DNA from 3 places in the Romboutsia sp. D33t1_170424_H2 genome. Region 1 is predicted to be linked to each of the others. Evidence: riboswitches for the same ligand, from Rfam matches in the RefSeq annotation. Region 1 holds a riboswitch; each other region holds the start of a gene.
The links. Region 1 has a riboswitch for cyclic di-GMP ahead of I4U66_RS08900 (SpaA isopeptide-forming pilin-related protein). Riboswitches for the same ligand answer to the same signal wherever they lie in the genome.

Region 1 (11,326 bases):
AAGATTTAAAGGCATTAATAGATGCAAGGGTATCTCAAATAAAGTTTATAGACAGAACTTTCAATGCTAACAAGAAGTTTGCACAAGAAATAATGAATTTCCTTATGGAAAATGACAATGGTTATACAACATATCATTTTGAAGTCACAGCACACTTATTAGATGAGGAAACATTAAACTTCTTAAAAGATTGCAAAGAAGGGTTATTCCAATTTGAAATAGGAGTACAAAGTACAAACCAGAAAACTCTTGATGCAGTTGGAAGAAGAGATGATTTTGAAAAATTATCTTATGCAGTTAAAAAAGTAGCATCGTATAGAAATATACATCAACATTTAGATTTAATAGCGGGACTTCCATATGAAGATTATGCAAGCTTTGAAAATTCATTTAATGATGTATTTAATTTAGGTATAGAGCATATACAATTAGGGTTCTTAAAGATGATAAAAGGAACTGGTATAAGAAATACTGCAAAAGAACATGGATATAGATACAAAGATTATACACCATATGAAGTATTATATAATGATTATATAAGTTATAGCGAAATGATAAAGTTAAAAGATATAGAAGAAATACTAGAAAGATACTATAACTCTAAAAACTTTGTATTGTCAATGAGATACATAATACATAATTATTATGAGCAAAGTCCATTTAAATTCTTTGAAGAATTTGCAACTTACTTTGATGAAAATGGGTATTTTGATGTAGCACAAGGTAAGAATCAATTATATAAAATATTATTAGATTTCTACAACGATAAGATAAATGATAAAAATGAATTATTTAATGATATATTAAAGTATGATTATATATCATTAGGTAAAACTTCAAATTTACCTCAAATATTCAATAAAGAAGATGTAGAAGATTTTAAAAATAGATGTCATATGTTCTTACAAAATGAAGATAACATATTAAAATATATACCACAGTTTGAAAATAAACCAGCTAAGCATATAATAAAATATGTTCATTTTGAACCATTTAGATTCGATATATTAAAGTTAAAAGAAGATATACATGCTGATATAAAAGAGATAAAAAATATAATTTTATTTGTCTATGATGATGATAACAAAGTTTTTGAAAAGTCAAAGTCATATAGTGTTAACATATAATATTAAATGCTAATTATTACATATTGGTATTATATATTATGAAAACATATCACATAAATTTTTAATGGGTATAAACATTAATAGATTAAAAATTATTATGTGAAGTTACAAAGGAGGAAAAGATGAAGTTTAAAATAGAGAAGTATTTATTAAAGAAAACAGAAGAATTATCTTTTATAACTATAAAACATGGTGGAGAATTTAACTTAGAAGGTTACACTATACCTAAGGGTGGATTAGATGTACCTATAAAAAATGAGGTATTAGTTAAAGGAATAAAAGAAAAGACAGCGCAAGATAAGATAAATACAATGTCTATAGCAGATGCTATGATATATATAATGGGTATTGATAGCCAATTTAAGTATAATGAAGAATACAGAAAATTTTTAGATGCTTTTAGCAAAAAAGTAAATATAAATATAAAAGAATATATGGGCTATATGTCTAAAAAATACTTTGATATTGGTGAGATAACTGATTCGTTAATATACTTAAAAGCTATGATAAGTATGTATCCAAATGACATAGATGGATTATATCATTATTCAATAGTTTGCCAGGAACTAGCAAAGCAGTATCAAAAAGATATGGACAAAGAAGCTATGAATAAGTTTTTATTAGAAGCCTTAGAAAAGTTGGAAATGGTTATACAATTAGATGAAAACTTTGCTTTAGCTTACTATCATTTAGGATATCATTACTACAATCAAGGTCAATATTTAAAGGCTAGAGTTATATGGGAAGAAGCACAAAAATTAGGGTTAGATGCAGACTTAATGGCAGAGGTTCAAGAAAATATAGGAAAGATGGACTTTAAAGTTCAATATGAAGAAGGTTATAATTTAGTATTCCAAGGAAAATGTGAAGAAGGACTAGAAAAATTATTACCTCTTGAACAAGATCATCCTGATTGGTGGAACTTATTATTTATGATAGGATTAGCTTATAAAAATATGGGTGAATTTGAAGAAGCTAAGAAATATTTTGAAAAAATACTTATAACTAAACCACATCAAGTAGATACAATGGTTGAACTAGGCCTTTGTGAAGCTAGTATGTTCAATATAGATAAAGCTATAGAACACTTTGAACAAGCAGCTAAAATAAAAGAAGATCCAGAAATATTATGCAATTTAGGGATGGCATATCTAAACAAAGGTGATATAGATGATGCTATATATTATATAGAAAGAGCTTATGAATTAGATCCACAAGATGAAATTACAGTGGCATGTTTAAGAGAACTTGATAAATATAGATAAAAAATAAGTTAAAATTTACTATAAAAAAATCTAAAATTGACTTTAACTAAATTAAAGGGTATAATAAATCACTGAGATTATATAATTATATTCAAAAGTTAAAATTAGGAGCGAAGAAGTATACCTTGTATATGGGCACTTGAGGTATATGGAGTTAATAGTGCAACCGACTATTCAGATAATATTTAAATATTATTCGAATAGTCTTTTTTATTTTAAGATACAAGTTTATTGATAAGACATTAATGAAAATTAAATGAAAGCTAACAATTTTATATAGCATAAATGCGAACAAATTAAAATAATTAAAAGGACATAAATACATATAAGCTAAAAATAGGAATGAAGAAGTATACCTTGTATATGGGCACTTGAGGTATATGGAGTTAATAGTGCAACCGACTATTCAGATAATAAATCATTATTATCTTGAATAGTCTTTTTTATTTTAAAATAAAAGTTTATTGATAAGACATTAATGAAAATCAAATGAAAGCTAACAATTTTATATAGCATAAATGCACACAAAGCAAAATTATTAAAAGGGCATAAATACATATAAGCTAAAAATAGGAATGAAGAAGTATACCTTGTATATGGGCACTTGAGGTATATGGAGTTAATAGTGCAACCGACTATTCAGATAATAAATCATCATTATCTTGAATAGTCTTTTTTATTTTAAAATAAAAAGATTTAAAAAGGGTGGTGAAATTTATTGAAAAATAAATACAAGTTAGGAAAAAAAATAATATCGATACTTACGTCAGTACTAATGGTTATAAATGTGTTAATTAATACACATTTTGCGTATGCTGAAGAAGTTAAGACAGATAATCAAGGGGATACAATAGAAGTATCTATAACATGTGATAAAAAAGAGATTGAGCCTGGAGAAAAATTGAATTTTAAACTAGAGTATAAGGCTAAATATGGTCCAGGGAGTATAAAACCAGGTGATACTATAGAATTTGAAATGCCTAGTTGGCTTGAAAGATTTAGCTTTAAATTCCCCCCAGAGCATTTTAAAAGTGTACAAATGGAAGGTAATAAAGTAGTAGCAACTTTTGGGGATGATGTTTATGATGCAATAGGAGGATATGTTAATGTATCAGCATATGCAGATAAAACGGAAGAAGTAGATAATCAGAAGATAGAGGTATGGGTTGATGGAAAACCAGTTACTAGCATAGAAATAGCTATAAAACCATCTAATGAAACAGAGCCTATAATAGATAGACAGATTCTTAAAACTATAAATAATTATGACCATGTAGATTCAGATGGAAATACGGTAGGAAATATATATTATCCAGTACTAGGAAAAACTCAACAATATAGAGTATATGTTAATGAGAAATTTTCAAATATATCAAATGCAGTATTAACAGATAATATGCCTGAAGGAATGGAGCTTATACCAAGCTCTGTAAATGTAATTAAAATAGAAAGAGATAGCGCAGAAACAGATGTCACAGATAGCTTAAATATAAGCAAATCATCTAATAGGCTTAGTATAAACTTTGGAAATATTAAAGATAAATATATTGTAACTTATAAGACAAAGATTACTCAAAATTTGAGTTCTTATAAGAATACAGCAGTATTTAATAAAAGCGATGGTAAGTTAAATAGTACTGTTATATTAAAACAAAAAAATGAAGCAAAAGATGTTATAAGTAAGTATAGTTATACTTCTGCTAAAAATTCAGAAGGTAAAAATGTAGCATCTATGAACGAAAATGTAAGATATAGAATAGATATTAATGAAAATAGGTCAAATCTTAAAAATGTAACTTTAAATGACTTTACACCTAAAGGAATGGAACTTTTAAAGGACAGTATAAGTATAGGTAAATACAATAAAGATGAAAGCTTTGAGTGGGTAACAGATCAATTTAAAGATAAAATAAACACTAATAATGGAAATTTAACTATAAATTTTGGAAACGTAGATGATTACTATATTGTTTGTTACGACATGAAGATTACAAATGTTGAAGATTCATACTCAAATACTGCAAAGTTATCATACAATGGAACTAGAAATAGTGTTGATGATACGGTTAAATATGAATACAATGCAGGAGCTATAAATGCTCACAAATCTGTTGATAAGACTAAATTAGAAAAAGATGATGACCAAAGTGTTGTATATTCTATAAACTTTGAGAGTTTTGGTGTATTCCAAAAGGGATATATAGATTTAGTAGATAAATTAGATCCGAACGTAAAGATCGTAAAAGTTGAAGTTCCAGATGCTTTTTCTAGTAAAATAGATAAAGCAAATAATACAGTCAATATTATCAATGATAAGGGACAAATAAATTACAAAGAAAATTTAGAAGTAAAAATATATACTGATTTTAGCAATGTAAAAGATGGAACAACTGTATCAAATATAGCTAAAATAAATGGTAATCCAAGTAATAAAGTTGAAACTAAAAAGGGATATGCTTTTGAAGCTATTAAAGTTGATAGTGAAAATAAGGAAAGTAAGCTTAGTGGAGCTATATTTAATCTAAAAGATTCTAATAAGAAAGTTATAGGAAAATTAACTAGTGATGAGAATGGATTAATTAAATCAGATGTAGATAATGTAGGAACATATTATTTACAAGAAGTAAAAGCTCCAGAGGGATATTCAGTAGATGGAAAAGACATAAAGTTTACTATAGAAAAAAGTGATATAGGAACTGTTAAAAATATAGGAACTATAACAAATGAGAAAACAAATGGAGAAGTAGAAATAAAGAAAGTAGATAAAGATAATACAAGTAAAGTGTTACCAGGAACAGAGTTTGAAATACAAATACAAGATGGGCAAAAGGTAACAACGATAATAACTGGAAAGGACGGAATAGCAAGAGCAAGTCTAAAGCCAGGAAAGTATAAAGCAGTAGAAACAAAAGCATCCAAAGGATATATATTAACAAATGAAGTACAAAACTTCGAAATAAAGTTTAATCAAAAGGAAGATGCAAAATTAGTATTTGAAAATGAGAAGCAAGAAATTCCTACTGAAAAAATTAACAATAAGTTAAATGAATCAGAGAATAAATCAAGTGGAGAAGTAGAAATAAAGAAAGTAGATAAAGATGATACAAGTAAGGTGTTACCAGGGACAGAGTTCGAAATCCAAACACAAGATGGGAAAAAGGTGACAACGATAATAACTGGAGAAGACGGTATAGCAAGAGCAACTTTAAAGCCGGGAGAATATAGAGCAGTAGAAACAAAAGCATCAGAAGGATATGTATTAACAAATGAAGTACAAAATTTTGAGATAAAGCCTAATCAAAAAGAAAATATAAAATTAGTTTTTGAAAATAAGAGGGAAGAATTGCCTGTAAAAGATACTAATAATAAGCAAAGTGAATCAGAAGATAAATATAATAATGATAATAAAGTAGTAGATGAAAAAACAAATGGAGAAGTAGAAATAAAGGAAGTTGATAAAGACAATCCAAGTAAAATGTTGCCAGGAACAGAGTTTGAAATCCAAACACAAGATGGAAAAAATGTGACAACAACAACAACTGGAAAAGACGGAACAGCTACAGTAAGTCTAGAACCAGGCAAGTATAAAGCAGTAGAAACAAAATCATCAGAAGGGTACCCATTAACAAATGAAGTACAAAATTTTGAGATAAAGTCTAATCAAAAAGAAAATGTAAAATTAGTTTTTGAAAATGAGAAAGATGAAGTGTCTGAAAAAAATACTAATAGCAAGACAAAGGAATTAGAGCATAAATATAATAATGATAATAAAGTATTAGATAAAACTACTAATACTCCTAAAACAGGAGAAGAATCTATAATAGGATATACTGCATTAGTTATATTAGCTTTAGTGGGGATTGTATTTATAAACAAGAGAAAGTAAATAAAAAAATAGTATTAGTGTATTATGCTAATACTATTTTTTTAATTTTATAGAATATTTAGACTATACTACTAGAAAACTATTTTAGTACTAAATGTGATATTATTTAAATATATATAACAAGGGGGAGTATGAGATGATAAAAGATTTACACGATATGTTAGACAAACTAAAGCAAGAAGAAAAAGTAATACTTTCAGTTGCAGCAGCAGAAGATAGAGAAGTTTTATTAGCTATAAAGGATGCAGTTAATAAAGAAGTTATACAACCTATATTAGTAGGACAAGCAGATAAAATAAAGTCTATATCAAATGACATAAACTTTGAGTTAGAAGGTATAACTATAATAGACTCGCCAAGTATAGAAGAAAGTGCAAAGATTGCCGTAGAGTTAGTGTCTAAACAAGAAGCTGATTTTGTTATGAAGGGATTACTTGATACATCAATACTATTAAAGTCAGTGCTCAATAAAGAGTATGGACTTAGAACAGAGAGTTTACTTAGTCATGTAATGATATATCAACTTGAAAACTACCATAAGCTTTTAATATTAACAGATGGCGGAATGAACATATCTCCAGATTATGAACAAAAAGAAAAAATACTAAAAAATGCAATACAAGCGGCAAAATGTTTAGGTGTGGATGAGATAAAGGTAGCATGTTTAGCAGCAAAAGAAAAAGTAAATCCAAAAATGCAAGCTACAGTAGATGCTAGACTATTACAAGAAGCTTGTAAAGAAGGTAAATTTGGAGAAGGCGTTATAGTCGAAGGTCCGCTTGCATTTGATTTAGCTATATCAAAAGAAGCAAGTGAAGTAAAAGGATTTAAAAGTGAAGTAAGTGGAGATACAGATATATTATTAGTTCCAAATATTGAAGTTGGAAATGGAATAGGAAAATCATTTACATATATGGCGAATGCGAAATCAGCAGGAATTATAATGGGAGCAAAAGCCCCAGTAGTATTGGTATCAAGAGCAGATAGTCATGAATCTAAGCTATATTCTATAGCATATGGAGCACTTATTGCCAAGAGCATGAAATAATATATACAAATAATGTAAACAATATTATAATATAAATAGGTAAACGTTTTTAGAAAAATTCAAATTAATAAAAATTTTAAATTAATATATATTTTTCAATAGATAATATGGGGAAAATATAAAATATACTTCTTATATAAAACTTTATACAAGAAGTATATTTTATATAAAAAAATAACTTATATTGAGCAAACTAATTTTGTTAAAAAAATATTTAAAAGAATACCAAATTAACAAAATTTAGTATATAATCAAATTAGGGAATCAATAACTTTAGTCTTACAATGGACATAATTTTTTATCACCTCTAGGATTAAAAATCAAGGAAAAAGGGGATAGGAATATGGATAAAAAAATGATGACTATCGATTTGAACAGTCAAGCTATGTTAGATAAGGCGGCAAAAGATGGTGTAGAAACTATGTATGATAGAAAGCTTTCTATGAAGGCTCAATGTGGATTTGGTCTTCAAGGAACTTGTTGTAGAATATGTGCAGCTGGACCTTGTAGAATAACTCCTAAAACTCCACTTGGATTATGTGGAGCTGATGAGCATGTAATAGTAGGTAGAAACTTTGCTAGAATGGTTGCAGCGGGGACTGCAGCTCACTCTGATCATGCAAGGGGTATAGCTCATACATTATCTTTATCTAGCAGAGATGGAAACTACACTATAAAAGATGAAGTTAAATTAGTTAATTTAGCTAAAGAATGGGGAGTAGAGACTGAAGATCGAGATATATATGATATAGCTCATGAAGTTGCAGATATAGCTTTAATGGAGTTTGGTAAACCACATGGAGTATTAAACTTCTTAAGTCGTGCTCCAAAGCAAAGACAAGAAATATGGAAAAGATACGCAATAGAACCAAGAGCTATAGATAGAGAAATAGCCACAATAATGCACTCAACTCATATGGGATGTACAGCTGATATAGATAGTTTAATAAACTTATCAATGAGAACTTCATTATCAGATGGATGGGGTGGATCAATGATAGGAACTATATTCAGTGATATACTATTCGGAACACCAACAGTTAGACAATCAGAAGCAAATCTAGGAGTATTAGAAGATAATAAAGTAAACATAATATTACATGGACATGAGCCATCATTATCAGAAATGATAGTTTTAGCATCTGAAGATCCAGAATTAGTAGCATTAGCTAAAGAAATGGGAGCAGATGGAATAAACTTAGCTGGTATGTGTTGTACTGGTAATGAGGTTACAATGAGACATGGTGTAAGAACTGCAGGAGACTTCCACCAACAAGAGTTAGCTATCGTAACAGGTGCTGTAGAAGCAATGATAGTTGACGTTCAATGTATATTCCCTGCATTAGCAAAAGTCGCAGAATGTTATCACACTAAATTCATAACAACATCTCCAAAGGCAAAAATAGCAGGATCAACTTATATAGAATTCACAGAAGAAACAGCTCTTGATGATGCCAAGAGAATAGTAAGAGAAGCTATACTAAACTTCAAAAATAGAGATAAAGAAAAAGTTGAAATACCACAGTTAAAATCTTCAACAACTGTAGGATTCAGTGAACAAGCAATAATAGGTCAATTAGATAGAGTTGTAAACTCTCAAATAGATCAAGCGGGAACTGTTAAACCATTAGTAGACTGCTTAAAATCAGGAGTATTAAGAGGGGTAGTTGGTGTTGTTGGATGTAACAATGCAAGAAGTACTTCAAATAAAGCTCATGTTACTATAATGAAAGAATTAATTAAAAACGATATACTTGTAGTTACTACAGGTTGTGGTGCTTCAGCTGCTGGTAAATTTGGACTATTAACTAAAGAAGCTAGAAGTATGGCTAGTAAGGGGCTTGCAACAGTTTGTGAGTTAGTTGATATACCTCCAGTAATACACTTAGGTTCTTGTGTTGACTGTAGTCGTATATTATCTGTAGTGTCAGAAGTTGCTAAGTTCTTAGATATGGATATGTGTGATATTCCAGTAGCAGGTGTAGCACCAGAATGGATGTCAGAAAAAGCTGTTGCTATAGGTACTTATGTTGTAGCATCAGGGATAGATACATACTTAGGAATTATGCCTCCAGTTGCTGGTTCTGACAAAACTGTTGAGATATTGACTCAAACATTACAAGATTCAGTAGGAGCTACATTCAAGGTAAATGAAAATCCTGAAGAATTAGCTCAAATGATAATACAAGATATAGAAAAGAAACGTGTTCATTTTGAAAAATTAGTAGAAGAAAAAATGAATGAAGAAGCTACTGTTGAAGCTTAATAATGCAAAATAAGTAATAATTATTTATTAGTCTAAAAACGATAAGTGGATATAAATATAACAAATATCTACTTATCGTTTAATATAAATAAAAGACTAAAAATAATTAAATTTAAATAAATGTAGACATACAAAGGGATTGACCAGATTTAAATAAAGAAAAACAGAAATAAACATTAAAAAATAAAGTAACTAATGACAAAAGGTGGTATAATATGAAAATAGCAATAACAGGTAAGGGCGGAGTAGGTAAAACAACTTTTTCTTCAATGCTATCTAGAATGTTTGCAGAAGATGGATATAGAGTACTAGCAGTTGATGCTGATCCAGATGCAAACTTAGCTTTAGCACTAGGATTTCCAAGAGAAGTCTATGAGTCAATAGTTCCAATCTCAGAAATGAAAAAACTTGTTTCAGATAGGACTGCTGCATCAGTAGGATCATTTGGAAAAATGTTTAAAATGAATCCTAAGGTAGATGACATACCAGAAAATTTATGTAAAGAACATAATGGAGTAAGGCTACTTACATTAGGAACAGTAGATTCTGGTGGTAGTGGATGTGTTTGTCCAGAACATGTACTACTAAAAAGGCTATGTTCACACTTAATATTACAAAATAAAGATGTAGTTGTTATGGATATGGAAGCAGGTATTGAACATTTAGGGAGAGGAACAGCTGAAAGTGTAGATGCATTTATAGTAGTTGTTGAGCCTGGAGAAAGAAGTCTTCAGACCTATAGAAAAGTAAAAAAGCTAGGACAAGATATAGGAGTTAAAAAAGTATTTGTCGTAGGAAATAAAATTAGAAATAAAGAAGACGAGGAATTCATAATATCTAACCTAGAGGATGGGGAACCATTAGGATTTATATACTATAACCAAGATGTTATAGACGCAGATAGATCAAACAAATCTCCATATGACACAAGTGAAGAGACTAAAAATCAGATAAAAGCAATTAAAAACCATCTAGTTAAATTGCAAAATATATAACTGAAATGTCAAAAATCTAACTTTTAAGTGTCATAATAATTATGTTAAACACTATATGTATTTAAAACCATTAACTTTGTGGTATACATACATAGTGAAATATAAAATTATTAAATTTGTAGGAGGAGATTGAGTAATGGGATTTAAATCAGATATAGAAATAGCACAAGAAGCTAAGCCACAAGATATAAGAGAGATAGCTAAAAAATTAAATTTATCAGAAGATGATATAGAACTATATGGTAAATACAAAGCTAAAGTAGATTACAACTTATTAAAAAGAGACAATGGTGGGAAAAAAGCTAAATTAATATTAACTACAGCTATAAACCCAACTCCAGCAGGAGAAGGAAAAACTACTACAACTATAGGTGTAGCTGATGGATTAGCTAAATTAGGAGAAAATGTATTAGTTGCATTAAGAGAGCCTTCTTTAGGACCTGTATTTGGTGTTAAAGGTGGAGCAGCTGGTGGAGGATATGCGCAAGTTGTTCCTATGGAAGATATAAACTTACACTTTACAGGAGATTTCCATGCAATAGGAGCTGCGAATAACTTATTAGCTGCTATGCTTGATAATCACATCCACCAAGGAAATGAATTAGGAATAGACTCTAGAAGCATAACTTGGAGAAGATGTGTTGATATGAACGATAGACAACTAAGAAATGTTGTTGACGGTTTAGGATCAAGAGGTGATGGTGTAGCTAGAGAAGATGGATTTGATATAACAGTTGCT
Region 2 (11,326 bases), on a different contig from region 1:
CTTATAAACAAACTTAACTCTTTTAGCTTGAGTTGGATTAAACTTTATAGATATAGAGTCTCCAGTTCTTGAAGCACTACCACTAGTTACTTTAGTAAATGTGTCTCCTGCACTAGTCTTAGAAGTATAGATATCGAACTTCTCTGCGAAACCTCTATCTCTCGGAGAATAATATACTATTCTATCTAAAGTTCTTATTTGGTCTAAAGTCATTATAACTTCGTTTGTATGAGTTTCGCTATTTCTAGCATCAGAATGCCAATTAGTGTTAGGATCACCATCTATAGCTTTATCTATAGTTTGATTTGACCAATGTCTACCGTTAGTAGTTATATTCTTTATATGACTATTATCTATCTTATAAGTCTTATCATACTCTGCTAACTCTGGAGTTCCAAAAGCTTTAAACTTCGAAACTTTAGCATCTGCATAAGTTACCTCGTTACCTTCTAATACAAGTTTAGCATCATCTAAATCTTCTTTGAACTTACTGTATAAAGGATGTGCCTTCGCTTCATTCTCTAAAGCAGTAAGTTTCTCTAAAGTCCCAAAATCAGGGTTTACTGTATTCTTATTACTGTCTGTAAATAGTTTATCCATTTTCTCTGATAAAGCATCTTCTTTATAGAACCTAGCTTCTGATATGAATGGTCTATTTTCATGGCACTCTTTAAATACAAACTTCAGTCTCTTAAAGTTTGTTGGGTTAAATTTAAATTGCATAAAGTCTTTAGTAACTTCTGCAGTACCGCTAGAAACTAATTTGAATGTATCCCCTTGAGAAGTTTCTGAAGCATATATTTCATACTTAGTAGGAAATCCTTTTTGATTTCCGCTTCTAGGTAATAATGCTATTCTATCAAGTTGTTCTATTTCATCAAAAGTGAATACCACTTCATTAGTGAAACCATTACCATTGCTTCTGTTTGTTTCCCAATGTGTATTAGGGTCACCATCATACATATATTCTATTTTTGTTGTAGAGTAAGTTCCACCATTTACTTGTGTATTAACGATGTGGTCTTTACCTAACATAAACTTGTCATCATAAGCTTTTTGGTTTTCAGTTCCATACCCTAATAACTTAGATACTTTAGTTTCAATAAAGTTAACCTCTTTGTTCTCTAGAACAAGTCTTGCATTATCTATATATTCTTTAAAGCTATCGCGGAATGGATGTCCTTCAGTTTCTTTCTCTAAAGTGTTTAATGCTTCAGGAGTTGCAAACTCTTTACTTACTTCATTCATGTTTGCATTAGTAAATAATCTTTCCATCTTATCTAGAATTCTATCCTCTTTATAGAACCAAAACTCTGCGGCACTTGCCCACTCGTCATGTGCTTCTACGAATTTGAATTTAACTCTCTTTGCTCTTACAGTATCAAATTTAAATTCAACCATTCCACCTGTAACTTTACTTCCTTCTATTTTTCCTGCTAGTTTAAAATCTTCACCTATTTCACTCTCTGAAACATATATCTCTGCACTAGTAGGATATCCTTTACCTTTAGCCCCGTCTTGTCTTGTAGCATAAGCTAATCTATTTATCTCGGCTATATCTTTAAACTCCACAATTACTTCATTTTTAAATTCATTTGTATTTCTAGTGTATGTTTCCCAATGTGTATTAAGTTTTCCATCTATAGCATTTTCTATCTTAGTTCCTGGGTAACTTCTTCCATTGTTTGTTATAGACTGTATCTCAACTCTATAAAGTTCATTATACTTAGCGAAGTTAGGATTGTTCTTAATTTTAAAATCACTAACTGTCATACTTTTAGAAACTTGTTCCTCTATCGCTAATGCTTTTTCCTTTATTACTTCGTTAGCAAAAACATTTAAAGCAGGTGTGCTGTTTGTTGCTATAACAGATATGGCCAATATTGATGCTATCTTTTTCTTCATAATATTCTCCCTCTTATATTATATGAATTTACAATAACTAAATATTTTACCCCAAATTTCAAAATATAGTCTTGCTATAGAGCTATAGTTGTTTTTATTAAATAAAAAACTACCCTTTATAAAGGGTAGTTGCCATCTAAAGTAAACATTATAAAACAATCTTACAATTATATCATAAGATAACTCTATAAAAACAAAGAATATCAATTCTTTGGCAACTGGCTGGCATAGTCTAATTTTACCTTAGCCCCTTTAGCTTTGCGTCGCTAGATTTCTCTAGGTTTGCTAATATGTAATTTTTAGTCATCTATATTAATTATACATAATTTTTTATAAATTAAAATAGTTTTTTTTAATTTAAAATAATTTTAATATATTTTTGAATATATTCTATTAAAGCAAATATTAATTATTACTACACAAAAATATTTATTAATTTTTATCTGTAATTAAGCTTCTAATATGAAATTTTTACCATTTAGGCTTTTTCCACTTATATTTATATATATGGTATAATAAGTGTAAAAATTTATACATTTTAATAAGGAGACATCTATGGATAAAATTGCACAAAACAGAGAATTTTTCAAAGCTGATTTTGAAATACTAAAACAGATAAAAACGGATAAACAAAAAGGAATACCCACTCCTTCTTTCCAAAAAGAATATGATTCAAATTCTAATTTAATAGAGTTACCTCCTGTAAGCAAAGACATTTTAGTTAAACCTAACGTACTAGATTGTATAAATGATAGAAGAAGTATAAGAAAATATAGTGATGAAAAAATAAATTTATCTGAACTTTCGTATTTACTATGGGCTACTCAAGGAATCCAAACTGTAAAAGATAAATTTAGTGCCTTAAGAACTGTACCTTCTGCTGGTTGCACTCACCCATTTGAAACATATTTAATAATAAATAATGTTGATGGTTTAAAGAGTGGAGTTTACAGATATTTACCTTTAGAACATAAACTTTTATTTATAAAGACTTTAAGCAATATAGATGATGAAATAGATAAAGCAACTCCAAACCAACCTTTTGTTCAAGGTTTCGTATCTAAAAGTGCCGTTGTGTTTGCTTGGAGTTGTATTCCATATAGAAGTGAACATAGATTTAGTATAACTGCTCATAAGAAAATACTTATAGATATTGGACATGTTTGCCAGAATCTTTACATAGCATCAGAATCTCTTAATTACGGGACTTGTGCTATCGGAATATATGATCAGGATATAATTGATAATATGTTAGATTTAGATGGAGAAAATGAGTTTGTAATTTATATGGCTTGTTTAGGTAAAAAACTTTAATAAATTAGCTTAATTATTAATATAATTGTATTACTTTAAAGTAAAAATCTCAAAAATATCTTAAATTAAGATACTTTTTGAGATTTTTTAATTTTAATATTTTTAAATAAAGTATAGTATAAAGTACTTTATTTTGATATTTGACTTAATATATATGAGGTTACTTCATCAGGAGAAATATTTAAAATAATCGCAAATTATTCATTTAATAATCTTTCTGCTTCTTTCATAATATTATTATCTCCTTTAGAAATTATATTTCTCATTGAAATTTTATTATTATGTTATTAGAATAACCAGAATTTAATACATAAATTTATAAAATTGGAGCTTGGTTATTCATTGAATATCCATCATTTCTAACATCACTCATATCTAATGTATCATCTTTTATTTTAACCTTGCTAAGTTTTTTAATTGCTCCATAAGGCTCTCTTAATGAAAGTTTATCTCCTCTACCAGAAATAACCCATAAAATCTTATACCCTCTAGGTATTACTTGTAACTTATCTTCTCCTTTACCATCAGTAAAGTATACCAATAAATTAATTTTTTTATTATTAGCATATTCAAAAACTGGGCTAAATTTAGTTGATCCTCTTCTTTTAAGCCTTTCTTTTATATCTTTTACAGATTTGACTTTATACACACGTCTAATTTCATTGTCACATTCTATGATTGTAATTTCATGGTTATAATTTTTTACTATATTAAGTACTTCCTTAATAGCTTGTTTAAATTCTTCATCACTAATGCTTCCACTTATATCAAGTGCAACAGCTATCTCTGCTTTATGAGATCTCAACTGCCCCCTCAAATCTAATCTATTTGGCTGTCTTCTATTTCTTCTTGTTATAGTCTTCTTTTTATTACTTTCGATTGTTCCCATCAATCTATTAAGATATAAGTTCCAAGGCAATTCACCTTTACTATTTTTAAGTGATGATATCATACCATCTAAGTATTCTGGAATTTTACCTTTTTGAGAATTATTAATAGCTTTTTGGGTAAATTCTTTAAGAGTTTCCTCATCTATATTACTAGAATCTTCCCAAATATCATGAGTTTTTTCTGGATTGTATTCAGTTTCTATATCATCAGACTGACGAGTATCATCTTCTTCGCCATCTTTATCTACTTCTTGTAAATCTAATTCAGTTTGAATTTTTTCTACATAGTATTCAAAAGGCTCATAAGGCTCAAGTTTTAAATTATATTTTACATTTACATTTTCTAAAGTAACAGCATATGGTGGTAAATTATTTAAATATTTATTAACCACTATATCCATCGCCATATTAATAGCTAATGTACTGTATTTTCCTTTTAATTCTCTTGCTCTTACTAAATGCATAGATATTACATGAAGAATTTCATGTTTAATTGTACTTTCCATTTGTCTCATATTAAGGTCTAAAAAAATTATTGGGTTAAAGTATATGACATACTTAGCACCTTTAAAATTTATAGCAGTGGGACTACTTATATCAAATCTTATTTCTCTTGATGTTTGAAATAAAAAATATCCATAGAAATTATCTTTATCTTCCATAAGGCTTAGATTAACTTTATCTACTAAACTAAAAAATTCATTTTTGAAATCTTGTGGTATATCTATCTCAAATTTTTCACCCTTGTGATTTGCCTTTAACATAGCATACGTATCTATAATTTTCTCTGCTTTATAATAAAGATCTCTTTTTTGTTTATCAAAGTAAGTTTCCATAGGCTATCCCCTTATTAATTTATAAGATTCAAAGTAAGCTTCTACGAATTCTTCATTTTCTATAGCTTTTTCGTATACTTTTTTATAGCTATTTTTAATCTCTTTCATAATTCCTACCATTAAATCTATAGGATATACTTTTAAAAACTGTATAAATCTACTAATATAATAGCTTGATTCATAATTTTCACTTTTAATATTTGATTCTAAGTTTCTTAAAATATTCATTGCTGCTAAGTAAAGTCTTGTATGACTTTCAGTTTTTACTCTTTCTATAACAGATTCACTTAAAGTATCTCCACAAAAAACATCTTCATAAGATATTAATGGGCTATAATCTGATTCAACAAAACTTATAAATTCCTCTGCGATAACTTTACCTACATTTCCTTTTATAACATTTAAAAATACAGCTTTTGGTATTGAGTCCTTTTGATCCTTGTATGCTTTATAACTTTTAGAAACTCTTTCATAACTTCTTGGAGTTGCAGATACATCTCCTTCATTTGTTTTGTGTAAATATTCTGGGAATGTTGAAATAAACTCTATAACCTTTTGTTCAAGCCCTTCATCTATTGCCCATTTTAGCCATTGATTATAATCAGACTCCATATTTAACCATACAAATCTATTTTCTTGAGCTGCATCCATATCTACAACTTGATAATCAAAATCTGAACCATACTTACTTGATGGATTCATTGCTGCTAAAATCTTTACATCATCATGTAACTTATATCCATTTATTTCTCTATTTAATATTAAGTTCATAAGCTCTTGTTGTACCGTATGCTCACAACGATTTATTTCATCTATAAATAAAAGAACATTTCTTCCTTTAGATATTTCTTCATCAATTTCTCTTAACTTGTTATGAACAGCATATACTGTTGTTTTCTTTACTATCTCCTGACCATTAGAATCACTCATTATATAAGATTCTACAGTTGGCAAGCCTCCTATTTCACCTTCTTTAAGTAAGTTTCCATCAATAACAATTAAACTCCACTCATTTTCTTTAGCAAGCTTTTTTGCTAATGCAGTTTTTCCTATTCCACTTTCGCCAACTACTAAAGGTACTTCCCCAGTAGCTAAAACTAAGTCAACGCTTTTTAATGTCTCTATAAAATTCATTTTTTATTTCTCCTATATCATCTTAAGTTTTTCATCTACAGCTATTTTTTTAGCTTTTTTACTTCCGTATTTATGAATGAATATTATCTTATCCATGGATATATTATCATTATTTTTATCTATAGTTTTACAGTTTAAAAAATCTCTAACATATTTTTCTTCAACATCTTCCTTTAATAGCATTTCTTTTAATACTTCTTCTAATTCTTCTTTAGATATCTTATTTGAAATATATTTAATGGTTAAAATGTTTGCCTTTAAAAATTCTAACATTTTATTTTTATCTAAGTTTTTTATAAATCTAATAGCCGATTCATTGCTTTTAATAGCTAAAATCTGTGCATTATAGCTAGGTGAATCTATATATCTTAATGCAGTATAATTTATTTTTACAGCCTCTTCTTGAACACTTTCATAAGGATTTTTTATATATTTTAATGAATCATAATCTTTTCTTACTGCTAATAATTGTAGCTCCTCATTTGGATTTTCAACATATTTAATAGCCCATCCAGCTTTATCTATAGCTAATTTAATTACCTTATCAGTTGGATTTTTAATGCACTCTAAAATAGTCCATCCATCACTTACAGCTTTTATCATCATATCTTCTGTTGGTTTATCTATATATTTAATTGCTCTAGCATTGTTGTCTATAGCTAATTCTTGCATCTCTATAGTTGGATTTTCTATATACTCTAATACAAGCCCATTTTTCTTTATAGCTAATAACTTAATCTCATCTGTCGGATTGTTTATAGTTTTTATAACAAATGGATTATTATTTATCATCTTTATAAGTTTTGCTTCTTCCATAGCATACCTTTCCCTCTATGTTTATTTTTAATTTTTATCTATTTTAATTATTTCTTATTATAATTAATATACCTTTTTAATAAATTTAAACAGAATAATTATGGCAATATATAAAAAAAGTACCTAAAACTATTTTAGCTTTAGGTACTTTTTTATACAAATCCTTCTATTTTTCTAATTTATTTTAAATTTTTTATTTTTTAAAATGATGGCGGTGTTACTGCAAATATAACCTCACAATCCTCATCAGAATTATTTTCCCACTTATGATTTGAGTATGGTGGTATTTTTACACTATCTCCACAATTTAACTCAATAACTGTATTCATCAAATGTAAACTTACACAGCCTTTCATAACATAAGCCACTTCTTCGCCCTTATGACTAAAAAGTTCTTTTGAAGATGACTCTCTTTTAGGTATCTTCATAAGCATAAACTCTATGGTTCCTCGCGAGTTTGGAGTCAATAATTCATAAGCAAAGCTATCATCCTCAGCAAACATTATTTTTTTTCGACTATCTTTTCTAACTACTAAATTTTCAGTAGGATTATCATTTATAAAAAAATTAAATAGGGGTATATCTAAAGCCTTAGAAATTTGTTTTAGCGTATTTATAGACGGGTTTGATGTTCCCTTTTCTATTTGACTAAGTAAAGAAGGTGTTACACCTGTTAAGTTAGCTAATTCTTTTATGGTTAAATTTTTACTTTTTCTATATTCAGTAATATTTCTTGATATATCTACTTCATTCATATGTTAATTTACCTCTTTTGTGTATTTGAAATTATCATTACATATTATATCAATATAACTTATTCTTATCAATTTAATTAAATTTTATTTAAATTTTATAATAATAATTAAATTCAATTGACGTCAATCATAAAAAATGTTAGTATTAGTTAAGTATTATTTAATTATTTGAAATAAAATTAATTAATACTTATTTGAATTAACAAATAGTTTTAATATAAACTTCATTTATCTTAGGTAAATTTATATAAATATTTATCTTTAAGAATTAAAAATAAAAATATAAAGGTGGTTATTATTATGTCTAATACAAAAGTTTTAAACAAAGAAATATCAACTTGGATTGATGAATATCCTTTATTACAAGAAATAATAGATTTAAAAGAATCAATATGGATAAATCCACTTCATACTAATTTTGATAAAGGTATGGAAAATGTTTCGCTTTCTAAAGCTGATGTACTAGATGCAGAAGCAAGATTAAATAGATTTGCTCCATACATAGCAAAGGTATTTCCTGAAACTCAATCAGAAAATGGAATAATAGAATCTCCAATAGCTAAAATAGATAACATGAAAGCTAAGCTAGAAGAAATCTGTGGTAAAGAACTTGCTGGAAATCTATTATTAAAATGTGACAGTCACCTTAAAGTATCAGGATCTATAAAAGCTAGAGGTGGAATATATGAAGTATTAAAACATGCTGAAGATTTAGCTTTAGCAAACAATATAATATCATTAGAAGACAACTATGCTAAATTAGATAGCGATGAAGTTAGAAAGTTCTTTTCTCAATATTCTGTAGTAGTTGGATCTACTGGAAACTTAGGCTTAAGTATAGGTATAATGAGTGCTAAACTTGGTTTTAAAGTTACAGTTCATATGTCTGCAGATGCTAGACAATGGAAAAAAGATTTATTAAGAAGCAGAGGCGTTGAAGTTATAGAGTATGAGTCTGATTACAGCAAAGCTGTTGAAGAAGGAAGAAAACAATCTGAAGCAGATGCTAATAGCTACTTTGTAGATGATGAAAACTCTAAAAACTTATTCTTAGGATACTCTGTTGCCGCTAAAAGATTAGATAAACAATTAAAAGATATGAATGTAAAAGTAGATGATAATCATCCATTATTTGTATACTTACCATGTGGTGTTGGTGGAGGTCCTGGTGGAGTTGCCTTTGGACTTAAGCTTTTATACAAAGATAATGTACATTTCTTCTTTGCTGAGCCAACACACTCTCCATGTATGATGATAGGATGCATGACTGGTGAGCATGATAAAGTTTCTGTTCAAGACTTTGGAATAGACAATATAACTGCTGCTGATGGATTAGCTGTTGGTAGAGCTTCTGGATTTGTTGGTAAAACATTAGAAAAATTAATGAGTGGATGCTACTCTGTTACTGATGAAAATATGTACAGATTATTAACTAAAATGGCTGATAGTGAAAATATATTCTTAGAACCTTCAGCTCTTGCTGGTGTCCCAGGTATAATAAATGTACTTACTTCTGAAGAAGGTAAGAAATATTTAAAAGCTAATAATCTTGAAGATAAGATAGAAAATATAACTCATATAGCTTGGGCAACTGGAGGAAGTATGGTTCCTAAGGATATGATGGATGAATACTATAACAAAGGTGTTTCACTACTTAAGTAGTGAATAAAAGGTATTATCAAGATTTTGATAATACCTTTTATTTATAAATTTAATTTTCTATTTAAATTCCCCTACTTTTTATATGACTTCGATTTCATTTTTTTAAATTTTAAATTATTCTTCTATATAAATCTTCAGACTAAATCTAACAACTGTATCTATTTATCAAGTGTAGCTATATTACTTACCTAACCAACTAATTTATCTATGAATTTTACTTTTATTTTTCATAGTATATTCAATACACATAGTGCCCTCATCAATACTTTCACTAACAACTTCAAAATTCATCTTTTTATAAAATTCAACAGATTTTGTATTATCTTTATAAACAGATAAAGTTAAGTTATCGTATAAATTAATTGTATGTTCAATTAACTTTCTACCAATTCCACAACCTTGGTAATTATTATCAACAAATAATGCACCTATAAATTCATTATTTATAATTGCTATAAATCCTTTTATATTTTCTTCATCTTCATAAACAAAGACATCTGATACAGGTATATAATCATGTTTTACTGTATTATAATTATCTTCCCAATATTTTTTTTCTATAAAATCGTGAGCTTTTATAGTACTTTCTAACCATATTTCCATTATTCTATCTATATCTTTATTCTCTAACATTCTTATCATATTGACTTCTTTCCCCCTACCTACGTATTTTATTTTAATGTTATCATTAACTTTTAAGTAATACTTAGTACATATATACTTTGTATAATTTTTGTACTATAAAAAAGTGCATTAACTAATTTTTTAATTACTTTAACGCACCTATTTTTTATTAATCTAATATAAATATATTCATCTATGTTTTCAGATTAAAAAATACATCTTACTTTATTAAATATAAAAGCTTATTTATATTTATATAAAAATAAAATAAATGTAAAATTTAACATTAGACATTTAGAATAACTCATTATAAATACATTTAATATTTTCTTTTGATAATGAAGTATAACTCTGACTAAGTAATCTTTGTTGGTTAGCTATAACATTTTCAGTAAATAGTAATATGTCAGATTCCTTCATACCGTACTCTCTTAAAGATTTTTTTTCTATAATATTACTTAGTAACTTTTCCATTTCATCATATACATTACAAACTTCACATTCTAGTAATCCACTTAAAATAATATTTAAATCCATTATCTTTCCACTTGGATTTTTTTTATTATAGACTTTAAAAACAGATGTGAAAAATTGATAATTAGCTTCACCATGAGGTACATGATATGTTCCACTTAAAGGAGATGATAAAGCATGCACTGCTCCATTTCCTGCATTACCAAAAGCAATTCCAGCTAAATTACTAGCAATAAGAAAATCATCTAGCATCGAAACTCTTGCATCTTGCCCTTCTTTAACAATTCTTTTAAACCCTTTTATTATTATTTCCATAGCTTGCTTACTAAACATCTCTGTATAAACATTAGCCTTTGGTGAAAGAAATGATTCTATAGAATGAATTAACGCATCTATTGCACTTGTTGCAAAGAATTTATATGGTAAATTTACTAGTAACTCTGGAATAAGTACCGCATAATCTGGATATAACTCATCAATTGCCAGTCCAAGTTTAGAGTTTAACTTAGTTATTTCTGTTATACTAACATTTGATACCTCTGACCCCGATCCACAAGTTGTTGGAATTGTTATCAATGTTCTTACTTTTTCTAACTTTATCTTTTTCTCAAATAAATCTGCTGTACACTTTCCATTTTTTAGAACTAATATTTTAGCCATATCTATTACTGAACCACCACCAATGGCTATAACTCTTTTGTAGTTACCTTTATTAAAATCTTTTAATAGAGCATCCATCATTATATCTGTAGGCTCACCATTTCCATATGTATCTTTATAAGCTACCGTTGCCTTTATGTCTAACTCTTTAAAATTTCGTTCATATATACCTTTACTTGCAAAAATAAAGTCATTCTCTCCTATTTTAAATTCTTCAATAAACTCTTTTGCCTTTTCAAATTTATGAATATTTGTC
Region 3 (11,326 bases), on a different contig from region 1:
TTTTCTGTCTTTCTTGCTGGCTATTTTTATTATTAAAATTTTGGTTTAGATTATCTGAAAATACATTTTGATTTTCTGAATTTATATTTATTGATACATCTTTTACTTTTATGTTCATATCATTCAAATGTTTAGTTATATCATTTATATTTTTATTTACCAAGTCAAATATATTATTTTTACTAACAGTTATAGATAAACTATTTTCTTCTCCATGCTTTACAAGTTTTATAGTCATCTCTCCTAATTCTATTGGATTAACTTTAATTTTTATTTCTTCATTACCACTTCTTTTTAAGTAGTTTACTGTTTTTATAATATCTTCATTTATAAATGTTTTTCTAATCTCTTTAACTGAGCTATCATTTAAATTATATGTATTTTCATTTTTTAAAATATTATTTGTATTTAGATTTCCTATGCTTCCTTTATTAAGGATGTCTTCTAACTTACTTATTTGTAGATCATTGTTATCTAAACTACTACTTTGATTTAAGTTTTTTTTATTTATTAATGAATTAATTTCTAATTCTCTATACTTAGTTTCCTTTATTAAGTCATTTTTTTTATAATTTTTAGTATCTTCAAAATCATTATTTAATAATTCATTGCTATTTGAAGTTGGTTTTGATTTGATATTATTACTACTTTTGTTTTCGTTTATATCAAATTTTTTTATTATATTTTCTGTATCATTATTTATTTTCTCTAATAAATCATTTAATTTATCTTTATCATTGTTACTTAATAAATTAGACTTAAATTCAATTTCACCTAAAGTATTTTCTAAAGTTTCTAATCCTTCTTTATTATTTATATTTATTTCTAAATTATTTTTATCTATATTCATAGAATCAAAAATAACTTGTATATTATTGATACTTTCATTTAACCCTTCTACATCTTTACCTTCTTTTAACTCATCATTTACGAAATCATATATGTATTTAAGGTTAAATATTATATTTTGAAGGAGATTAAAATCAATGTCTTTTTTATTAGATTCATCTGTATTGAAATTTAAACTCATATCTTCAAGCTTTGATTCTATTTCGCCAAAAAAACAATTGACTATATCTTTACTTCCTTCTGTTTTTTTTAAAGTATTTTCTTTTGCATTAGTCATTGCTTTTATAGACATATTTAAATTCATATTAATTCACCTTTATGATATATTTGTTCTATTTCTTATATATGCATATAATGCAAATTCGTCATTTTTTAATTGTTCTAATCTATCTTCTTCTTTTTTTAATCTATTAAGTTCGTTTTCTTTAAGGGTTTCTAAAGATTTCCTATCTATTTGTTTTTCTATAAAATCTTTTTTTGCTTTAGAAACATTAATTTCTTCTTTTCTCAAATCTTCACTAGTTAATTTTATAGATTGAGTAAGTGCTGCTAAATAATTAATAGTAATTTTTTGACTAATTATATCTTTAGACATTCCTATATCTGAGTATTTTTTATAAGAATTTTCTAAATTCCTTAAATTATTCTCTATTATTCTTTTTTGATTTTGAGCTTGTGTATATCTTAATTTACTTTCTTCCTCATCTTTTACTTTTATATCTAGCAGTTTTTGAAGTTTGAATTTAAACTTACTCACTTACATCAGTCTCCTTTAGTTGAACATATTAATTAATAACTCTTTGCTTTCATTAAATGGTGTACTATCATTAACACCTTGTTTTAAATAATCATTTACTCTGTCTATATATTTAATAGACATATCTATATTTTTATTTGAACCTTCTTCATAAGCTCCAATATTTATTAAATCTTCAGCTTCTTTATAAGTAGCAAGTATATCTCTAGCAAATGATGCAGCTTTATTATGATTATCATCTGCAATTTCTTTCATAAGTCTACTTACACTGTTTAATATATCTATAGCTGGATAATGATTTTTATGTGCTAATTGCCTAGATAAAACAATGTGTCCATCTAGTATTCCTCTTACAGTATCTGCTATTGGTTCATTAAAATCGTCTCCATCAACTAAAACAGTATAAAAAGCTGTTATAGATCCTTTTTCAGACATTCCTGTCCTTTCCATAAGCTTTGGTAACATAGCAAATACGGAAGGAGTATATCCTTTTTGTGCTGGCGGTTCTCCTATAGCTAATCCAACTTCTCTTTGAGCCATAGCAAATCTTGTTACAGAATCCATCATTAATATTACTTTTTTACCTTTATCTCTAAAGTACTCGGCAATAGATGTAGCTGTTAGTGCTCCCTTTAATCTTACTAAGGGTGATTTATCTGATGTAGCGCAAACAACTACCGACTTCTTCATGCCTTCTTCACCTAAATCTCTCTCAATGAAGTCTAAAACTTCCCTTCCTCTTTCTCCAATAAGGGCTATAACATTTACATCTGCTTCTGCCGTTCTTGCCATCATTCCTAAAGTTGTACTTTTACCAACTCCACTACCTGCAAATATTCCTATCCTCTGTCCTTCTCCACAAGTTAAAAATCCATCTATTGCTCTTATTCCTGTTGGCATTATATTTGTTATTCGAGGTCTTCTCATTGGATCTGGTGGTTCATTAAATAAACTATATCTCTCACCTTGTAAAATCATATTTTCATCTATTGGATTACCTATGCCATCAAGTACTTTTCCTAAAAGTTCATCACTACATTTAACACTAAGTGGTACTCCTTGTGCAATTACTTTGCAACCAGGTCCAATTCCTGTTAACTCACCAAGAGGCATAAGTATTACATCTCCATCTCTAAAACCTACAACTTCACAATTTATAGGGGTATTTAAATTATTGTATACAGAGCATAACTCACCTACAAATCCTTTTATACCTTCGACTTCTATTGTAAGACCTATAACTTTTTTTACTTTTCCTTCAGATATAACAGTAGGCATATCCTTTATCCTACTAAGTATTCTTTCAAAATCTATGTCTATCATAATAGCTCCTCTTTAACCTTATCTATTACAGCATCTACACCTACTATTATTCTTCCTTTTACGTTCTCTATAATAGCATTTCCAATATCTATAGATTCATCTTCTAAAACGAATACGTCGCCTTTAAGTTTATTACATTCTTTTAAACTTAATATTTCATTCTTTAAGCTATCTTTATATAAAGGATTTACTTTTATTACTATATTTTCCTTGAGTTCATACTCTTCAATTACCTTAGTTAATAAAGTATTCATAGATGATTCTGATTTGAATTCATCCCTTAGAACTTGTTGAGCTATACTTATACTAATTTTTAGTATTTCTTCTTTATTTAAATTCATATACTCAGCTACTTTATCTTTGGCTTGTATCAATAATTTACTGGCATTATTTACAATTTCTTCAGACTCTTTTTTTGCCTTTTCTATATTTTCTTCATATGATTCTTTGTATCCATCTTCATATCCGTTTTTAAGCCCTTGATTGTATCCTTCTTCATAAGCTTTTTTTTCTATTTTTTCTCTTTCTAACTTACTTTCTTCAATTATCTGACTTGCCTCAGCTTTAGCTTGATCTATAATGTCATCATATTCTTTTTGAGCTTCTTGTAACTTAATATTTATTTCTTCTTTTTTTTCGCTTAATTTTTTTTCTAAGTCTTCTCTAAGCTTTCTTTCTTCTTCACTTTCAATTTGAGAGAGGTTATTTATTGTTTTTACGCCTTTTAAATTAACATTTTTAGCTTTTATTATGTTACTACATGATAAACTCATCATCTGATCCTCTTGTTAAAGTTATTTCACCCATATCTTCAAGTCGTCTTATAACATTAACTATATTTTGTTGTGCTTCCTCTACTTGAGATATTTTTATCTTTCCTAATAAATCAATTTCCTCTTTAAGAGCTTGTGATGCCCTTTGAGATTGATTTCTAAATATGACATTTGATACTTCCTTAGATGCTCCCTTAAGAGCAAATGCAATATCTTTAACATTAACCTCTTTAAGAATTCTCTGAATAGTAGAATTTTCAAGCCTTACAATGTCGTCAAATATAAACATATTGGCCTTTATATCCTCAGCTAATTCATTGTTTCTTTCTTCTATGTAACTTATAATACTTTTTTCTGTTTTTCTATCTACATTACCAAGTATTTCAACCAAGCTATCAATACCACCAGAACTTTCCATTTCTCTTTGTCCAAGTTTTGATAGTTTCATTTCTACAGCTTCATCAATGGCCTTTATTACACTTGGTGATACTGATGATGTTGATCCTATTTTTAGTGAAACTTCATTTTTAATCTTAGGTGGTAACTCACTTAATATCAAAGCTGCTTTGTCTGATTGTATGTGAGATAAGATTATAGCTATAGTTTGTGTACTTTCACCTTGTATACATGCTAATATCTGCTCTGGTTCAGCTTTTCTCGCTGCCATAAACAGTTTTGTATAAGCATCATATCTAATTCCTTCTATTAATTTATTAGCTCTTTGGTTTCCTAAAGCTCCATTAAGCAGTGATTTTGCATAGTCTATACCACCTTTTAACACAAATTCTTTTCCTTTATTTAGTTCTATAAATTCTTGGAGAATTTCTCTTCTTTCTCTTGCGTTGACAGTGTGTATATTAGCTATTTCTACACCGATTCTTTGTATTTTCTTATCAGATAGATTTTTAACTATATCCGCTGAAACGTCAGTCCCTAATGTCATTAAGAGTACTGCTGCCTTTCTAGCACCAGTAACTCTTCTCACTTTAGGTATATCACCTAAATCAAATGCATTTCCTGATTTAGTACTCTCTACTGATTTAGTAACTTCATTTTCCAAAACAAACTACCACCCTTTACTCATTTAACCAATTATTTATTAATTCTGTAACTTCTTCTATATTTTCTGAAGCGTATATCTTAACTTCTTCCTCTAAAGTCATATTATCTTCATCATCTTCTAAATTGTGTAGCCTATGTTTTTCCATTTCTTCTAGCTTTTGATTTATCATATCTATTTCATTAGATTCATCTATTTCATCAATTTCTTTAGATTTATTCTTTTTCTTAATAACAAATATAGCTATAAGTGCTATTACTATAACTAGTAATAATCCGGCTACTATATATCCTGTTGTTTTTAATAACTTAGCCACTTCATCTTCATCACCTAATGCATTTTTTAGATTCTTTTTAGCATTTGCTTCAAAGTCCATAGCAACAACTACTACATCATCGCCTCTATTTTTTTCTACACCAATGGTATTAGATACCATATCTTTAACGTCTTTAATATCTCCCGCATCTAATTTGCCATCTATAGCAACCGAAGCAGTTATTCTATTTAATTCACCTTGAGCCTTAACAGTTTTAATTTCTGTCTTTCCTACTTCATACTTTATATCTTCACTTTTACTTTCAGTAGTTCCATCATTTACATTGCCTTTATTATTCATATTGTTATCAACAGTACCACCTGTATTTACTGGCTCTGTAGATTTATTTTCACTTTTTGACTCACTTACTATAACCTTGTTAGGATCTATTATCGTTTGAGTTTTTTCATTAGTGTCAAAATTCAAATCAGCATTAACAGTTGCTCTTACTTTTCCCTCTCCAAATATAGGTTCAAGTAATCTAACTATATCTCTTTCTAATCCTTTATCTAGATCTCTTTCTGCCTTAGTTGCAATATCAATCCCATTAGAATTATCGCTAGAATTTGATTTTCCATTTTCATCAAATATTCCTTCTGATAATAAGACCATATTTTGGTTGATTACCTCAACATTTTGTTTCGGTATATTTGGTGTACTTGCGGATACTAAAGATATTATAGATTTAACTTGTTCTTGACTTAATTGTTCTCCTACATTTAAATCTACATAAACGGCTGCTTTTCCAGGTATGCTCTCTTTAGCAAATACAGATTCTTCACCTTCTGTTATATGAACTCTTGCATCTTGTACTTGCGGAAAAGTTTTTATAGTTTTTTCTAGTTCACCTTGAATCATTCTTTGTTTTTTTACCTCAAATTCTTCATCTGTAAGACCTAACGATGATCCTTCATCCATAAGTTCAAATCCTTTAGAACCATTTGAAACTTTTCCAGATAGTTCAAGTCTTAACTTATCTACCTGATCTTTAGGTACATATATACTATCGCCCTCTATTTTCGTTTCAATTTTTTCTTTTTCTAGTTCTTTAGTTATAACAGATGCATCATTTGAATCTAAACCCGAGAAAAGAACATCATATTTATTATCATTTTTATACTTAATTCCAAATATTATAGCTAATATAATTGCAATCACTCCAACTATAATGGCTATTTTCTTTTCTTTTCTCATTTCCTTAAATTTTTCTTTTCTTGTTTTTATAAAATCTTTTATTTTTTCTATTATCTCTTTAAAATTCATCTATCTGCTCCTTATTAAGGAATTACAATTGCACTCTATTAATTTCTTGGTAAGCATCATATAACTTATTTCTAATCTCAATCATAAGTTGCACTGACATTTGAGATTCTTGTGCTGATAGCATAACATCATGCATAGAAACATCTTCACCTTTTATAAGCGCTTCTATCTTTTCATTTGAATTTATAATACTATCATTTACCTTACCTATAGCATTCTTTATAACATCTTCAAATTGCTTGTCTGGCTTTTCATTTCCTTTAACTTTATATGTAGTCTTATTATTAATAGCATTAGAGAATATATCAGAATTAATATTTATATTGCTTATTCCTGTCATTTAACCACCTACTTTCTATCTACCTATCTCTAAAGCTTTAGATATCATATTTTTTTGAGCATTTAAAGTATCTACATTAGATTCGTAAGCTCTCGATGCACTTATAAGATCTGACATTTCAGCTAATAAATCTACATTTGGATATTCTACATATCCATCTTTGTCTGCATCAGGATGATTTGGTTCATATATTTTTCTGAGAGGAGATTTATCTTCTTCAATCTTTTTTGTTTTAACACCTAACATCCCTAATTTTTCATCATAATTTTCTTCAAAGCTAGCTACTTTTCTCCTATATGCTCCTCCATTTTTAGTTCTTGTAGTCTGCATATTAGCAACATTCGAAGATATTATATCCATTCTCATACGTTCTGCTGTCAGACCACTTGCACTAATTCTCATACCACTAAAAACACTCATTTATTTACCTCCCAGATATTATACTTTTTGTCATAGCGATTTTTATATTTGTAAGACTTACTAACGCATTATATTCTAATGTCGTAGCTGCTTGATTAACCTTCTCATGTTCAATATCAACGTTATTACCATCTTCTCTGACCACAGATTCCTTATCAACCTTTAACTTTATACTAGGAATTTCTAGTTTATTCTTTAAAGTATCTTCGAAACTAACATACTTTCTTTTATACCCTGGAGTATTTATGTTAGCAATATTTTCTGCAATGGCATTACTCCTTAAATGTGTAGCATCTAATCCCATTTTCATTAAATTATAGATTTCCATATTACTCTCCTCCATTAATTTTATAAATCAAAAAACCACTCTATAAAGAGTAATTTTGTATACTACATAGCATACTATCATTGCTAGAATTTGATTATTTTAGATATAAAATTAAATCAATATATTTATTATTCGTTTTCTTATATTTAATTTTCTTATCATTTTAATTATAAACTTTTACTTATTTTTTTCTATATAATTTATACTATTACATAATTTTTCCTATAATAAAAAATGTAAGATACATAATGAACTTTGATAATATAATTGAATTATTAGATTTATTAAAATATTATTTCTTCAAAAAAAAATAACTCTAAAGAGAGTTATATAATATCAGCGTCGATAAATAGAGATGCATAATTTGGACACAAACAATCAAAATAATTTATATATTATTCATAATTCTCCAAAATTATAAACCTTATATATCGAAAACAAAAACACACAGTTTTTTGCAACTGGCTAGCATAGTTTCTACTTTAGCTCCTATAGTTTTGCGTCACTAGATTTCTCTAGCTTGCCTATTTTGTTTTTCGTTGTTTTTCGTTCTTTTTTTACACTTTTCGACATTTTTTTCCATACACTAAATATTATAGTATAATTACCATTTAATCAAGTTTTTATTTGTATTTTCTTACTATTTTTTTTCAAACTAATATTAAAAATACATTTAAACTTATTTGTTAAATCACAAAGTGTAATTTTATTTTATATTATATTTTATATTGTATTTTATATTATACGGCTGATATAATTAGAACTTTATATTTTTTATTAAAATAATACAAATTATGTATTAGACAATAAATTCTACATCACTAAAAATTTTTAACTTAAACATCCTTATTCAGATTAATTCCTAAATATTATAAATTTAGATAATATTCCTATTTTTTTCAATTATGACTGTAATTTTATTTATAAATTCAAAATATTAAAACCAGAAAATTAAATACATTTATATCTATATTAGTTCCTAAAGATATTTTTGATATAAATATTGATTTAACACTCAATTATATTAATAAAATTTCTTATGATACTTATCTACCTTATTAATAAATCAAAGCTTATTATACTAATAAAATGTATAGTAAAGTTAGTTTTTACTTAGATAAATTTTATAACATTTGCAATATTAAAATTTATTCTTTCTTTAAAGAAAATTTAATATTGTGTTCATATAATATTATAAAAATTCATGATTTTGAAAAATGATTAAAGACTTTAGTAGTAATTTAACTACTTTTAATTTAGATTTATTTTATGAACTTATCGGGATATGTATAAAACTATTAATTATTATAAATACTCTTATAGTTAAAATTATATACCTGTATTAATTAATACTTAATATTTTTAATAATAAAATACAAAAAGTCTTGTAAAAATAGTTACTTAATATAATAAGTTATTCATGACTTTTTGTATTTAATATCATTGTGAAATTTTAAAAATAATTATTTTCAATACACTGCTTTATATGTTTGTGAACTTGTTCTCCACAACTACCATCAATATTTGAAAGAACAGTATTTAGTGCATTAATTCTATTATCTTTTTTGTAATCTTTTTTATTGACTACTAAATCTATAAATTTATCTACAGTCATTTCATCTTCACCAACTATATAATTAGAAAATATATCAAATACTTTTTCATGATAGTATTCTCTGTTTAATTCTATGTCATATATTAAAACAGGTTTTCCTGTAGCCATATATTCAATTAATACAGAAGACCTATCTGTTATTAGTGCATCAGATATTTGAAAAGCTTCGTAATAACTAGGTGAATTATCAATAATTATATTTTCTGTATTTTTTGCTGAGCTTAATAACTCTTTATATCTTTTATAGCATTCTGGGGCTCTTGATTTAACATATGACAGCTCCAGTGGGTGAGGTCTATATATTAATCCATAGTTTAAATCATTTCTAATTTTATTAAAGACTTCTTCAACTTCATCTAATACTTTATCTCTTCCATTTATAACTTTCATTAAGTTTGTAGTCCATAAAAATACCTTTTTACCTTTAAATTTATTTTTATAATATTCATTTGTAGTATTTGATTTTAGACTACTAACTAAAGCATCAAATTTAGGTGACCCAAGAGGCAATAATTTCTCTCTAGCTACCCCACTATATTCTGCAATGTCTGCAAATGCATGAGATTGTACAACAACTTTATCAAATTCTCTTGTTCCTATAAATGAGTAAAAATCTTTATAAAATGAAATTGGATAAGTACCTAATATTCCATAAGTAACATATACTAGCATATCTGTATATTTTTTTAAATTATAAGAAAAATAGTTGCTATCTACTCTAGTAGCATTATTATATTCATCATATTGATTGTGTATATATATAACATCTGGACTAATTTTTTCTAAATCAAATGTTTTATAATCAGTAATAGGTACATATTTAGGCAACATATCACCTTCATATGTAAATATAGCGTCCATATTCCCATTTCTATTATAAATTAACTTATAATATGGAATTGGTACTACATAACAATTACAATTTTCATCTTCTTTAGCTTCTTTCCAAATACTTTCAAGGCTATTCCACATAGATGCATTGTATGGCATAAAAACAATATTATATTTTTCCTTAATATTTTTATTTATAATATCTATCATATCATTTATCATATTAATAATTTCTTGGCAATCATAAAGTGTATCTGTATCTTTTGTTTTATTTAAATCTTTTAATTTTTCTAATATACTATTTGATAGATTATAAAGTCTACCGTCACATTTTTTAGCATTTTCAAAGCTATTTTTAACTGTATTAATAGCTTGTATACAAATTTCAGACATAAACTCATAGTCTGTATTTAAATTTTTAATTATATAAGAAATCCCTTCTATTGAGGTTTTTAAAATTTCTATTATTCTTTGTTTTTCATTCATTTTTAATCACACTACTTTCTATAAATCCAAGATTTAAATTGTAACTTTAGTTATAAGTTTATTGTTTAACCTCTATTTAAAATAAAATAGTGTCTCTCAGTTTCTTTGTATTGTTTTTTATCAGTTAGAAACATTTCATTTTCTATAATCTTAAATCCATTATTTATAAGAACTTTAAAAACATCTATGTATTCATCAATTGTTCTATATATAACATTATATTCACTATTTAATTCATTAGAGTAAAAATCACCTAGGGTTAATCTTTCTTTTGTAGCAATTGGTGATGCTATATATATCATAGCCTCTTTATCTAAGACTTTAAGTAAATTTTCAAAGCATATGTTAAATTCTTCATCATTTATATACATTATAAGACCTGCTAAAATTACTTTATTAAACGGGGCATTACTTTTTACAACCTCATTATCATATATATTTATAAAATCACATATTTGAAAATCATAACTATTATTACAACCTATTCTTTTTCTCGCTATATTAAGTAAATCTTCTGCAAAATCAGTACCTAAATAGTATTTACTATTTAATACTATCATTTCTGCTAATCTTCCTACTCCACAACCTATATCTAAAACTTTAGAATTTTTATCTATTTTTAATTTAGGTATTATAACCTCTTTTTCATACTCATCTAATAATTTTGCATATTCAGAATCATTATCGTTACATTTTACAGCTTTATAAGGATTATCTTCTGTGTACTTTTCTGCTCTTTTATCCCAAAATAGTTTTACACTTTTTTATTTATATTTATGTTTTCTTTATATACCCTTGTATTTTTTTTCGTCATCCCATTTCTCCTAGTTAAGGTTTGATTATAAATTCATATTTAACCGATTTTATTTGTATCCATTTTTATACCAATCTAAAGCTTTTTTATATTCATTCATATTATCTATTTCCTTTAAATTTACATGAACTACTTTTAAAGGTAAATTAGG

Region 2: it holds a riboswitch for cyclic di-GMP, as region 1 does, so the genes downstream of both, I4U66_RS05170 (NPCBM/NEW2 domain-containing protein) here and I4U66_RS08900 (SpaA isopeptide-forming pilin-related protein) in region 1, are expected to answer to the same signal.
Region 3: it holds a riboswitch for cyclic di-GMP, as region 1 does, so the genes downstream of both, I4U66_RS01280 (flagellar basal body protein) here and I4U66_RS08900 (SpaA isopeptide-forming pilin-related protein) in region 1, are expected to answer to the same signal.

Annotation. Positions count from the first base shown of each region.
Region 1 is NZ_JADOZQ010000006.1:81,947-93,272, reverse strand. It holds gene I4U66_RS08910 (B12-binding domain-containing radical SAM protein) at 1-1,127, shown strand, start outside; gene I4U66_RS08905 (tetratricopeptide repeat protein) at 1,250-2,392, shown strand; cyclic di-GMP riboswitch class II at 2,490-2,572, shown strand; cyclic di-GMP riboswitch class II at 2,722-2,805, shown strand; cyclic di-GMP riboswitch class II at 2,955-3,038, shown strand; gene I4U66_RS08900 (SpaA isopeptide-forming pilin-related protein) at 3,111-6,278, shown strand; gene I4U66_RS08895 (bifunctional enoyl-CoA hydratase/phosphate acetyltransferase) at 6,415-7,326, shown strand; gene cooS (anaerobic carbon-monoxide dehydrogenase catalytic subunit) at 7,670-9,592, shown strand; gene I4U66_RS08885 (ATP-binding protein) at 9,808-10,587, shown strand; gene I4U66_RS08880 (formate--tetrahydrofolate ligase) at 10,724-11,326, shown strand, end outside.
Region 2 is NZ_JADOZQ010000003.1:95,013-106,338, forward strand. It holds gene I4U66_RS05170 (NPCBM/NEW2 domain-containing protein) at 1-1,905, opposite strand, end outside; cyclic di-GMP riboswitch class I at 2,116-2,202, opposite strand; gene I4U66_RS05175 (SagB/ThcOx family dehydrogenase) at 2,461-3,219, shown strand; gene I4U66_RS05180 (vWA domain-containing protein) at 3,536-4,945, opposite strand; gene I4U66_RS05185 (ATP-binding protein) at 4,949-6,079, opposite strand; gene I4U66_RS05190 (hypothetical protein) at 6,092-6,895, opposite strand; gene I4U66_RS05195 (helix-turn-helix domain-containing protein) at 7,096-7,650, opposite strand; gene I4U66_RS05200 (D-serine ammonia-lyase) at 7,951-9,312, shown strand; gene I4U66_RS05205 (N-acetyltransferase) at 9,514-9,954, opposite strand; gene I4U66_RS05210 (4-hydroxybutyrate dehydrogenase) at 10,231-11,326, opposite strand, start outside.
Region 3 is NZ_JADOZQ010000001.1:243,162-254,487, reverse strand. It holds gene I4U66_RS01320 (flagellar hook-length control protein FliK) at 1-1,153, opposite strand, end outside; gene fliJ (flagellar export protein FliJ) at 1,166-1,606, opposite strand; gene fliI (flagellar protein export ATPase FliI) at 1,622-2,929, opposite strand; gene I4U66_RS01305 (FliH/SctL family protein) at 2,926-3,702, opposite strand; gene fliG (flagellar motor switch protein FliG) at 3,686-4,762, opposite strand; gene fliF (flagellar basal-body MS-ring/collar protein FliF) at 4,779-6,341, opposite strand; gene fliE (flagellar hook-basal body complex protein FliE) at 6,364-6,681, opposite strand; gene flgC (flagellar basal body rod protein FlgC) at 6,697-7,101, opposite strand; gene I4U66_RS01280 (flagellar basal body protein) at 7,106-7,429, opposite strand; cyclic di-GMP riboswitch class I at 7,883-7,964, opposite strand; gene I4U66_RS01275 (CDP-glycerol glycerophosphotransferase family protein) at 8,883-10,361, opposite strand; gene I4U66_RS01270 (class I SAM-dependent methyltransferase) at 10,427-10,951, opposite strand; gene I4U66_RS01265 (NTP transferase domain-containing protein) at 11,225-11,326, opposite strand, start outside.